3 regions of the Clostridium estertheticum genome follow, and region 2 is predicted to be linked to each of the others. Evidence: riboswitches for the same ligand, from Rfam matches in the RefSeq annotation. Region 2 holds a riboswitch; each other region holds the start of a gene.
What was found. A riboswitch is a leader RNA that binds a small molecule or an ion and turns the genes downstream of it on or off. The one in region 2 is predicted to bind S-adenosylmethionine.
Positions count from the first base shown of each region.

Region 1: it holds a riboswitch for S-adenosylmethionine, as region 2 does, so the genes downstream of both, A7L45_RS03475 (trans-sulfuration enzyme family protein) here and A7L45_RS20800 (methionine ABC transporter ATP-binding protein) in region 2, are expected to answer to the same signal.
Region 3: it holds a riboswitch for S-adenosylmethionine, as region 2 does, so the genes downstream of both, metK (methionine adenosyltransferase) here and A7L45_RS20800 (methionine ABC transporter ATP-binding protein) in region 2, are expected to answer to the same signal.

Region 1 covers NZ_CP015756.1:721,833-726,086, forward strand. Annotated here, with positions in the region: gene A7L45_RS03465 (DJ-1 family glyoxalase III) at 1-300, shown strand, start outside; gene A7L45_RS03470 (ABC-F family ATP-binding cassette domain-containing protein) at 471-2,210, shown strand; SAM riboswitch class I at 2,346-2,461, shown strand; gene A7L45_RS03475 (trans-sulfuration enzyme family protein) at 2,579-3,694, shown strand; gene A7L45_RS03480 (FAD-dependent oxidoreductase) at 3,948-4,254, shown strand, end outside.
Region 2 covers NZ_CP015756.1:4,488,117-4,492,370, reverse strand. Annotated here, with positions in the region: gene rd (rubredoxin) at 523-684, shown strand; gene A7L45_RS20805 (YnfA family protein) at 940-1,275, shown strand; SAM riboswitch class I at 1,375-1,495, shown strand; SAM riboswitch class I at 1,579-1,679, shown strand; gene A7L45_RS20800 (methionine ABC transporter ATP-binding protein) at 1,797-2,792, shown strand; gene A7L45_RS20795 (methionine ABC transporter permease) at 2,793-3,449, shown strand; gene A7L45_RS20790 (MetQ/NlpA family ABC transporter substrate-binding protein) at 3,529-4,254, shown strand, end outside.
Region 3 covers NZ_CP015756.1:262,937-267,190, forward strand. Annotated here, with positions in the region: gene mreB (rod shape-determining protein) at 1-352, shown strand, start outside; gene yyaC (spore protease YyaC) at 466-1,029, opposite strand; gene A7L45_RS01260 (hypothetical protein) at 1,191-1,790, shown strand; tRNA gene A7L45_RS01265 (tRNA-Thr) at 1,987-2,058, shown strand; tRNA gene A7L45_RS01270 (tRNA-Tyr) at 2,067-2,151, shown strand; tRNA gene A7L45_RS01275 (tRNA-Val) at 2,174-2,249, shown strand; tRNA gene A7L45_RS01280 (tRNA-Thr) at 2,281-2,355, shown strand; tRNA gene A7L45_RS01285 (tRNA-Tyr) at 2,361-2,445, shown strand; SAM riboswitch class I at 2,551-2,653, shown strand; gene metK (methionine adenosyltransferase) at 2,740-3,915, shown strand; gene recD2 (SF1B family DNA helicase RecD2) at 4,138-4,254, shown strand, end outside.

The DNA.
Region 1 (4,254 bases), 990 kb from region 2:
GATAAAGTACCGGAAAAGTTTGTTGCAGCTATTTGCGCAGCACCGATGATTCTAGAAAAGGCAGGAATTATCAAGGGACGCACAGTAACATCATATCCTGGAGAGGAATATACTACATTGCTTAAAGATGCAAATTATGTTGAAGATATTGTTGTTGTAGATGATCACTTGATCACTAGCAGAGGACCAGCTTCTGTCCTACCATTTGCTTATACATTAGTAGATGCATTAGGTGGCAATAGTAGTTTGTTAAAGCAAGGAATGCTTTATAATATGGTAAAAGAAAGTCAATTCGAGTAGATAAAATGAAATGATTGAACTTAATCTTAAAAAGTGTTATGCTATCTATGGTAAACTAAGTAGAATATCTCTACTAGATAAAATTCAAGTATAAAATTACAATTGAGAAGAAAATACATTGAAGAGCTTATTTAATAGGCTCTTTTTTAGTGATAAAGAGAGGTAATAATATGATAAAAGTTGATAATTTGTCCTACTCGTTTCCGCAAAAGGATCTATATAAGAACATTTCATTTACATTAGAAGATGGTCAACATTGTGCTTTTATAGGAACAAATGGTTGTGGAAAAAGTACACTTATAGATATAATTATGGATCCAGAAAAATATATGTTCGATGGAAAGCTTGAGATGGACTCAGATTGTAGAATAGGCTATGTAAGTCAATTCTCACAGCTTGGCGAAACAAAAGAAATTACAGTTTTCGAATATATTGGTGAAAAGTTTATTAAACTGCAAAATGAAATAACATCTATTTGTAGCGAAATGGAAACATCTTCAGATATTGAACCTTTACTAGAAAAGTACCAACAAACTTTAGATGCATTTGGTGCAATTAATGGGGATAATTTCGAAAACAATATTAATAAAAACCTAAATCTTGCAAACTTAAGCAAGTATAAAGATCTAATGATATCTGAACTTAGTGGTGGAGAATTTAAGCTTATTCAAGTAATTAAGGAAATGTTAAATAGTCCAGAATTAATGATTATGGATGAACCCGATGTGTTTTTAGACTTTGGAAACCTTAATTCTCTTAAAGATCTAATTAATTCACACGTTGGAACAATGTTAATTATTACGCACAACAGATATCTATTGAATCATTGTTTTAACAAAATTCTGCATCTTGAAAACATGGAGCTCCAAGAGTTTGATGGAAGCTATATTGAGTATAACTTCTCTTTACTCCAAACGAAAATTGAACTGCAAGAATTAGCTACTTCTGATGAGGAAGAATTTTGGAGAAATGAGATGTTGATAAAAAAACTAAGATATCTCGCAACTGAGCATACTGAAGCTGCTAGAGGAAAATCTCTAAATGCTAGAGTTAAAATCCAAGAAAGATTAGAAAAACGTAGAATTAAAGCGCCATTTGTAGATATTAAAGAGCCGAGTATCAGTTTTGTTACAGATAATGAAATGGAAGAAACAATTGTTTTAAAAGTTAATGATTACAGTGCTCGCTTTGATGATATACTTTTAGAAAATGTTAACTTTGAGATTAAATCTACCGATAAAGTAGCTCTTGTCGGATTAAATGGTACCGGTAAAACAACCTTAGTTCAAGAAATCTTTAAAAATAATAATGATTCTATTGAGATAAACCAGCAGGTTGAAGTGGCTTATTTATCTCAACTTCAAGGCAAAACATTAAATGAGTCTAATACTATACTTGAAGAATTTTTTGATGTTGGTTTTAAAACTTATGAAGAGATTAAGTCATATATTTCTGGTTATGGTTTTGAAGAAGAAATCATTAATCAAAAGATAGAGTCTTTATCTGGTGGAGAAAAAAATATGCTTCAACTGGCTAAAATTTCTGCTAGTAATGCAAATTTGTTGATTCTTGATGAACCGACAAGTCATTTAGACACCTATTCACAAATAGCACTAGAAAAAGCCATAGAAGACTATAAAGGTGCGATTTTAATGATTTCTCATGATTTTTATACTATAGTAAATTGTATGGATTTTGTTTTAATCATTGAGGATAAAACAATTAGAAAAATGAGCATGCGAAAGTTTAGGAAGATGATTTATGCTAGTTATTTTGACAAAGACTACTTAGAAATTGAACAAAAGAAAAAATTAGTTGAAACTAAAATAGCATTAGCTTTAAAAGGGACTGATATTGAGCTTGCAAAAGTTTTATCTGATGAGTTAGAAGGGCTGATTAAGTTACTCTAAATTTAGTGAGTAGTTAAGAGTACTAGTTTACGGATAGAGAAGATAATTGGAGTGATTATCAGATAAAAGTATTGACATAATCATATTTAGTGATTAAAATTTAGATAAGTTAATTTAATATTGATAACAATCTTGTTCTTATCAAGAGAGGTGGAGGGACTGGCCCTATGAAACCCAACAACCGGCATTCTCATTCGAATGTAACGGTGTTAATTCCTGCAGAAATGAAATATATTTCTGGAAGATAAGAAAAGACGCAGATTTTATTTGTGTGCTGCTTTTCTTTTGAAAAGTGGCTTTTGTTTTTTTATGGAAAATAATAGGAGGTGGCGGTTTTGAAAACAGACTGTAATAACTTGGAGACAATAATGGTTCACGGAAGTGGTGAATGGGAAGATCAAACAGGGTGTATAAGTATTCCAATATATCAAAGTGCAACATTTAAACATAAGGGATTAAACCAAAGTACTGGTTATGATTATTCAAGGCTCCAAAATCCTACTAGGGAAGAGCTTGAAAAAACTATAGCGAAACTTGAAGGTGGAAAGGAAGGTTTAGCATTCTCAACTGGTATGGCAGCAATAGACTGTGTTGCAAGACTATTAAAACCAGGAGAACATATAATAATATCAGATGATTTGTATGGTGGAACTTATAGGCTTTTTGAAGATGTATATAAAGTTTATGGTATTGAATCAACATATGTAGATACAACAGACCTAGAAAAAATTACAATGGAATTAAAGGATAATACAAAAGCTATTTACATGGAAACTCCTTCTAACCCAATGATGAAAGTCAGTGATATAGGGAAAATATCAGCTTTAGCAAAAGAAAAAGGTTTAATTACAATAGTAGACAATACTTTTCTTACACCTTATTTTCAAAGACCAATGGATTTTGGTGCAGATATAGTAGTTCATAGTGGAACAAAATTTTTAGGTGGACACAACGATACTCTGGCAGGTCTTTTGGTAGCTAGTAGAGAAGATTTAATTGAAAAATTAAGGTTTACTCAAGTTTCCATTGGAGCTACTCTTTCACCTTTTGATAGTTGGCTCATACTCAGAGGTATAAAAACTCTTGCAATAAGGCTTGAAAAACAGCAAGAAAATGCAAAACACATTGCTTTGTGGCTTAAAAACTGTGATGCTGTTGAAAAAGTATATTATCCGGGATTTAAAGAGCATGAAGGTTATGAAATTTCATTAAAGCAGACAAGTGGATTCGGATCAATAATTTCATTTACGGTTAAGGAAAAGAAAGCTATAGGCAAAGTACTTGAAGAAGTTGAAATTGTAACTTTTGCTGAAAGTCTTGGTGGAGTAGAGAGTCTTATAACTTATCCATATCTTCAAACACATGCGTCTATTCCTGAAGAAATAAGAAATAGAATGGGTGTTACTGATAAGCTTTTAAGGCTTTCAGTAGGCATAGAAAATGTAAATGATATTATATATGATCTAAGCAAAAGCTTAAATTAGTTCTCTTAGGCGATTTCATTGTCTCTTCTAGATAGGATCATTGATATACTCTAAAATTAGAGTTATAGTTATAGTGTTAATATTGTGATAAAGAACTATAAACCATATTAGCAATCTTTATACCTTAAAGTTAATTAAGGTATAAAGGTTGCTTTTTCTTATATCATATCCAACATAAGCCATTATGTTGGTTGTTTATCATGTCGATTTGAATGCTTTAGAAAACATGGTGTTATATATTAGGAGGGATTTTATGTACAAGCAAGCGGAAAACAAAGTAGGAATGATTACAAAGACAATTGAAACAGAGGTTATAGTATGTGGAGGTGGTACTGCTGGTATTATTACAGCACTAACAGCTGCAGAAAATGGTGCTAAAGTTATTTTGCTTGAAAAGGGAAATAATTGTTATCCACCACGTACTTTTATTGGAGCAATAGGTTCGAAAGTACAGAAGGAACATGGAGTAGAAATAGATAGGAATGAAATTGTAAATGAATTATGTCGTCATGCCTGTTATAGGGTAGATCAAAGATTAATTAATCTTTGGGCAGATGAAA
Region 2 (4,254 bases):
TAAGGTATAAGTAGTCGCCACGAGTAATGTTCTATTTTAAATTAAAAAATTGTATCTGAGAAACTATATATAAGAAAACACTGTAAGTTCTTATTATACTATTAAAAAAGGTATAATGTTATGTAAATATAATACAATTATTTTACATTATTGTCAATAAGATGGTAACAAACTGATTGGTACTCATTATTTGTTAATTATAATTAAATATAGCAAGGCGAAATATTATAAGAATAAGCGCTAAATTATACAATATATACCATAATATTATATATTATTATTATTTATATACTAATAATATATAATATGATAAAGTTTTTCAATAATAAACCGAATATTTATATATGCAAATGTATTTAAGGAAGCAATTAAAATCTAGTAAATTAGATAAGGAAGATTGACATTATAAATAACATATATTATGATGAAATGGAATTAGAGAAATAAGTAGATTATGAAAAGAACATGGGGAAAATAAATCGAGAAAAATCAATAAAAAATTAATTCAGAGGAGATGTTTTTATGGATAAGTATGTTTGTTTGGTATGTGGGTATGAATATGATCCAGAGGTAGGAGATCCAGACGGCGGAATAGCACCAGGTACTAAGTTTGCAGATATTCCAGAAGATTGGGTTTGTCCACTATGTGGAGTTTCAAAATCAGATTTTGAAAAAGTAGAATAAAAACAAAATACGATTAATATAATGTAATTTAAAAGCCAGGTATATTTAATAATAAACGATTAAATATATCTGGTTTTTTGTAGTTCATAAAAAGAAACTGCGGTTTGAAATGCGAAGTAATAATTTGCATTAATAAATGGCTTTATTTGAGACTAAGTGTGAGTATAAATATCAAGTGATATTGATACTTATACTCATTTATGGTATAGTAAATTGAATTAGTATATAGTAGTTGTCCATTAAGGAGATATATGTATGGGAATAATTAAGTCAGTATTTTATTTTATTATAGCCGGGATATTTGAAATAGGCGGGGGTTACTTTGTATGGATATGGTTGCGGGAGGGTAAAAGCATTTGGTACGGAATTTGTGGAGCTATAGCACTTATTGTATATGGTGTAATTCCGACGTTGCAACCTCCAAGTGCTAATTTTGGTAGAGTCTATGCCACATATGGTGGTATCTTTATTGTATTATCAATATTATGGGGATGGAAGATAGATAATATAATTCCTGATAAATTTGATTTGATAGGTGGCACTATAGCAGTAATTGGAGCTGTTATTATTATGTATGCTCCAAGAGGGTAGAATTTGATGAAGAATAAAATTTCAAAAAAAGAATTAAGGTTATTTCTTTACATATTAAACATATAGTGATACTATAGATATAATTTAATAAGTTAGTTATTCTCATCAAGAGAGATAGAGGGACCGGCCCGATGATATCTCGGCAACCATCAGGCGATAATTGCCTGAATAGGTGCTAATTCCTGCGTTAAGTCAATAGTAACTTAGCGGAAGATGAGAGAGGTGTCGTTGAATATTTATACCTCTTTCATCGTTATTGGTGAAAGAGGTTTTTTGATTTTTTATAAATTAAAATTTAATAATGTCTTATCAAGAGAGGTGGAGGGACTGGCCCAATGAAACCCGACAACCAGTATCGCAAGATACATGGTGTTAAATCCTGCAGCATGGCTGCAAGATAAGAATAAGTTTGGAAGTAGTGCCCAAGTTTATTCTTGGGCACTATTTTTTAGGAAAATATATAACAATGGTTACAATAAAATAAAAATGAATTGTAAGGCATAAAGAGGAGCAGAGATATTATGATTAAAGTTAGTGGTGTAAGCAAAAGTTTTTCAGAGGTAAAAGTGTTAAGTAATGTTTCATTTACAGTAGATAAGGGTGACATTTATGGTGTTATTGGGCATAGTGGCGCGGGAAAGTCTACTTTGCTTAGATGTTTTAATGGGCTTGAGACATATGATACAGGAACTATTAACATAATGGGCAAGGTGGTTAATGAGCTAAGCCGTAACGAGCTTCGTGAGTTTAGAAAAGATGTAGGAATTATATTTCAAAGTTTTAACCTTATTAATAGTAAAAATGTTTTTGACAATATAGCATTTCCACTTGAAGTATGGGGGAATGATAAGAGCTATATTAAGGAAAGAGTAGATGCCTTAATAGATTTAGTAGGTCTTAATGATAAAGTGAAAACAAACGTAAAGCAGTTAAGTGGAGGTCAAAAGCAAAGAGTTGGAATAGCAAGGGCATTAGCGCTGAATCCTAAAATACTACTTTGCGATGAGGCGACTTCTGCATTAGATCCTAAAACTACAAAATCTATATTACAGCTTTTAAGAGATATAAATAATAAATTTAATATAACAATCGTCGTAGTTACCCATCAGATGGAAGTGGTAAAAGAAATTTGTAATAAATTCATTCTTCTAGAAGGTGGTAAAATTAAAAGTCACGGATTTACGGATGAATTATTTATTAAACCAACAAAAGAGATGAAAATACTTATTGGTGAGGAAGAATTATTACCAAGTATTGGTTACAACATTAAAATATTTTTCACAAAGGAAATTACCCAAAGTTGCTTAATAACATCACTAGCAAGAGAACTTGAAATTGATTTTTCAATAGTATGGGGAAGGCTTGAAAAATTTCGGGATAGTGTAATGGGTAGCCTTATTATAAATACGAATGAGGAAAATAAAGAAAAAATATTAAAATATTTAGATGACAGATCTATAGAGTGGGAAATTAATTTTGAATTAGAACAAGATGAATTAAATAAGGAGGGAGTATAAATGACATTTCAAGAAATTTTAATACAAATTTTACTGCCTGCATTATTAGACACAATGTACATGGTAGTAATATCTACGATTTTCACAGTGATTTTAGGATTTATTACAGCGGTTGGGTTAATTATAACTGGGCCTAAAGGGCTAAGGCCAAACAGCTTAGTTTATAAAAGCTTAAATTTAGTAGTTAACATACTTCGTTCTTTCCCGTTTATAATACTCATGATATCTATATTCCCTTTAACAAAGTTAATCGTTGGAACTACAATAGGTACTAATGCAGCTATAGTTCCACTAACTCTTGGAGCAGCTCCTTTTGCTGCAAGAATAATAGAGTCAGCACTACTTGAGGTGGATTATGGAATTATTGAAGCAGCCAAATCCTTTGGTGCAAAAACTCACCAAATTATATTTAAAGTTATGTTAAAAGAAGCAATGCCATCTATAGTTCTTGGAATTACTTTAACTGTTATAAATATTATAGGATATTCTGCTATGGCAGGAACAGTTGGAGGTGGAGGTCTTGGAGATGTAGCACAAAAATATGGGTATTATAGATTTCAGACGGACATAATGATATATACGGTAATAATATTAATTATAATTGTGCAAGTCATACAAGCATTAGGAAATTTATTGTATAGAAAAATGATTAAATAAGATATTAGTGATATTTAACATCAAATATGATGATTAATTATAAATTACAAAAAAAGAAAGATTAAGAGGGGGATTTAAAATGAAAAAAATATTAAGCATATTATTATTAGTAGTTGTAATTTTTACATTAGGTGGTTGTGGGACAAAGAAAGAGGCAGTAACAACTGATAAAAAAATTATCAAAGTAGGTGCTTCACCAATTCCTCATAAAGAAATATTAGAAGTTGTAAAACCAATCCTTGCGAAAGAGGGGTATACTCTTCAAATAGTGGAATTTAATGATTTTGTAACACCAAACACGGCACTTGCTGAGAAGCAACTTGATGCAAATTTCTTTCAACACGTACCTTATTTAACAGAATTTAGTAAATCAAAAGGGTTAGATCTGGCTTGGACTGTAAAGGTCCATATTGAACCTATGGCTTTGTATTCTGCTAAATATAAAAAACTTAGTGATATAAAAAATGGAGCAAGTATTGCTATTCCAAATGATCCTACAAATGGCGCAAGAGCACTTAGAGTACTTGAAAAAGCAGGGTTAATAAAATTAAAAACTGGAGACCTTATTTCCAAAATTGATATTACAGAAAATAAAAAGAAATTGAATATAAAAGAATTGGAAGCTCCACAACTTCCAAGAGTTTTAAAAGATGTAGATGCAGCGGTTATAAATTCAAATTATGCATTGACAGCTAAATTAAAATTAACAGATGCACTAGCAGTTGAAGCAAAGGATTCACCTTATGCAAATGTACTTGCTGTTAGAAAAGAAGATAAAGATAAGCCTTATATAAAGGCACTTTCA
Region 3 (4,254 bases), 540 kb from region 2:
AAGAGGAAGGGACTTAGTTACAGGTCTTCCGAAAAATCTGGCAGTAACATCCGAGGAAATGAGAGAAGCTTTAAAAGAGGCAGTATCGCAAATAGCGGGATGTGCACATTCAGTGTTAGAAAAAACACCGCCTGAGTTATCGGCGGATATAGCTGATAAAGGTATAATTATGACTGGTGGAGGTTCATTGTTAAAGGGACTCGACAAATTAATACAAGAGGTTACTAAGGTTCCAGTATATTTGGCTGAGGACCCGATATCATGTGTAGCACTCGGAACAGGTAAAGTATTGGATTACGTGGATAAATTAGGTAATTCATTTGGTGGATATAACAATTATTTATCAAAGTAAAAAGTGTAAACAAGCTATAAAAATAAGCAATACAATTATTCTAATAATTGTATTGCTTATTTTTATATATTTTAAAAAAATTAAAACATTATTAATTATTATAGATAAAGTAATTAGAGCATGTTAATAGGAATTAAATTGTTTTGATCAGTGGTAAGTGAGTATAAATAATATGAATGTATAAGGGATCTACTTAAAACATTAGCAATTTCCATTACTAAACTAAGTCTTATGTTTCTATTAGTGAATAATTCACTATCATTACTTGAATCTACTATACCAACTAATGAGATATTGCCTACTTTAGGAAGGTTTTTACCTACGCCTTTACCAGGATGGATTGGATAATTCCTAGCTTGGATTTCACCAATATTTGCAATATCGCCGAGACAAGCATCAACACCTATGATAGTGCAGTTTGGATGTTTAGCGTTTATTTCAGATAACTTACTATCTATGTTTAAGGCATGAATTGGATTATCTATAGTGCCATAAACGGGTAATGGAAAGGAACTATTCTTTAAAAAGGTACCAACCAAAGGTCCAAGGCAATCACCTATACATCTATCGGTACCTATGCAAACGACTAGAGTGTTTTTGTCAATATAGTCTTTTAGAAAATTAGAAATTGTATAGTATGCTAAAGGGTCTTTATAATGGGTTTTAGCTTTGCTCAAGAAATATACCTCCTTGCATTTCTGCCTTTGAAAAACAATTCTTATTTATTTTCCTATGAATCATTTATATGAATAAACTCCCAGCATTATTATTATAAAGAATAAAAAAATCATTAATTGGCAAATAATCTATATATAATAATTATTTGGGGTGATATTTTATGAAAAGAATTAATTCGTTATTCATTATTATATTCTCAACTTTAGTAAGTGTGATTAGCATGGTTTCATATCATTACTATGTTAATAATTTGCATAAACCTGAGGTGGCTGAGTATACAAAACATTCTAATTCAAGAACAACTAATAATGATGGGGTTAAAGTGCTTATAAGGGATAATATGCAGGATAAAAAATTGAGTAGTAATTATAAAAAAGAAGAAGAAAAGGTGAGCGGTAGTAGCTCAAATGTAATTTCATCAGATCTAGATACTAAAAAAAATGAGGAGGAGAAGGATAGTCTAGAAAATTATTATAAGTATATAGAAAAAAATGAAAAAGCAGTTTTTAAAGTATCCGCATCAAAAATAGAAGAAAATTTAACTACTTCTGATAAAATCAAGTTATTGTATGTAAGTATGAAGTTAGATAAAGAGGAGTATAAGAAAGTGAAGGAATATTTATATGCTAAAGATGTTGAGGGAGGGGTTCTTAAAGCACTTAAATTATTGAAAAAAGATTTATCGGAAAAAGAATATGACAAAGTTCGGAAAGTTGCTGGAAGGTTTATAGATATGAACTTGGCAGAAGAACTGAATTAACTATATTTAGGTAGGTTATATAAAAAAACTCTTGAATAATAAAAAGTTGTATTAGCGTTTAATACTGAGTAAATATGAGAATGATATAGTAATGTAGAGAAGAAGTCGTTTATTTAAGGAAAATAAATTTGTAATTTATTTTTTTAAGTTGTATAATAATCCTTGTCGACACGGCAAAACGATATATTAATAATGTGCTGGCATGGCTCAACGGTAGAGCAGCTGACTTGTAATCAGCAGGTTGTAGGTTCAATTCCTATTGCCAGCTTCACATATGGAGGAGTTCCCGAGTGGCCAAAGGGGGCAGACTGTAAATCTGTTACGTAATGTTTCGATGGTTCGAATCCATCCTCCTCCACCATTTATCGTGTTTATTTAATTCTGGGAGCATAGCTCAGCTGGGAGAGCATCTGCCTTACAAGCAGAGGGTCACAGGTTCGAACCCTGTTGTTCCCACCATAACAATTTTTTTATAATCGAATAAGTATATGCTAGCATGGCTCAACGGTAGAGCAGCTGACTTGTAATCAGCAGGTTGTAGGTTCAATTCCTATTGCTAGCTCCACATATGGAGGAGTTCCCGAGTGGCCAAAGGGGGCAGACTGTAAATCTGTTACGTAATGTTTCGATGGTTCGAATCCATCCTCCTCCACCAAAAGACATCAATAGATGTCTTTTTTTACTTATTTAATCTAAAAGAATTGATATGTTGACACTGCTGATTGCATGTGGTAGTATAATGAAAACTTAATATTGATAACTCTTATCAAGAGAGGTGGAGGGAAAAAGGCCCTATGAAACCCGGCAACCGGTGCTATGCACCATGGTGCCAATTCCTGCAGTTATAATCTGCAAGATAAGGGAGATGGATAAAACACCTCTTCTTATTTTTGGAAGGGGTTTTATTTTTATAAAAAATTATTATTTAGCATTAGAAAGGAGAATTAATATGAAAAGATTATTCACATCAGAATCAGTTACAGAAGGACATCCAGATAAAATTTGTGACCAAATTTCAGATGCTGTACTTGATGCTATATTAGAACAAGATCCTTACGCTAGAGTTGCTTGTGAAACTGCAGTTACTACTGGAATGGTATTGGTTATGGGAGAGATAACAACTAATTGTTATGTAGATGTTCCTAAAGTTGTTAGAAATACTATTGAAGGTATAGGATACACTAGAGCGAAATATGGTTTCGATGCTAGTACATGCGCAGTAATTACATCTATTAATGAACAATCATCAGATATAGCTATGGGTGTTGATGAAGACTTAGAGTCTAAGGAAGGCCGTACATCGAAAGTTGATTCAATAGGCGCTGGAGATCAAGGTATGATGTTTGGGTTTGCCACTAATGAGACACCAGAGTATATGCCTCTTCCAATTTCTATGGCACATAGATTAGCAAGAAGATTAAGTGAAGTAAGGAAAGATGGTACATTAAAATACTTGAGACCAGATGGAAAAACTCAAGTTACTGTAGAGTATGAAGACAATAAACCAGTTAGAATAGATACTATTGTTATTTCAACTCAACATGGAGTAGAAGCAACTCATGATCAAATTGAAAAAGATTTAATAGAAAACGTAATAAAGCCAATAGTTCCAAGTGAATTATTAGATGAAAATACGAAATATTATATAAATCCTACAGGTAGATTTGTTATCGGAGGACCACAAGGTGATTCTGGTTTAACAGGAAGAAAAATAATAGTTGATACTTATGGAGGATCTGGTAGACATGGCGGTGGATGTTTCTCAGGAAAAGATCCAACGAAAGTTGATAGATCAGCTGCATATGCTGCAAGATGGGTTGCTAAAAATTTAGTAGCTGCAGGGGTTTCAGATAAATTAGAAATTCAGTTAGCTTATGCTATAGGTGTAGCCAAGCCAGTATCTATAGAAGCAGAAACTTTTGGAACAGGAAAAATTTCTGACGATAAAATAGTTGCAATAATCGAAAAAGTATTTGATTTAAGACCAGCTGTTATTATAAGAGAATTAGATCTTAGAAAACCTATTTATAAACAAGTAGCAGCTTATGGACATTTTGGAAGAAATGATTTGGATTTAAGTTGGGAAAAATTAAATAAGGTTGATGAAATAAAAAAATATTTATAATATAAGTAAAAAAGGATGACAATTAATAATTGTTATCCTTCTTTTGCGTATATAATTATTAATTTTAAAGTAAAACAATTATAAAACCATATTTATTATGCAATTTATGGATTATTAATTAGAATTTTGATAAAACTTAAGATAGAGGTATACTATTGATAAAAGTTGTATAACACATATGATATAATATTATTATATAAATTTATAAATAGGGGAGATTTTATGTCAGAAATACAAGGAACAATCGAAGATATAGTATTTCATAATGAAGACAATGGATATATGATTGCTCATTTAAATGATAATAAAAAACAAATAACCGTGGTTGGCGTTGTGCCA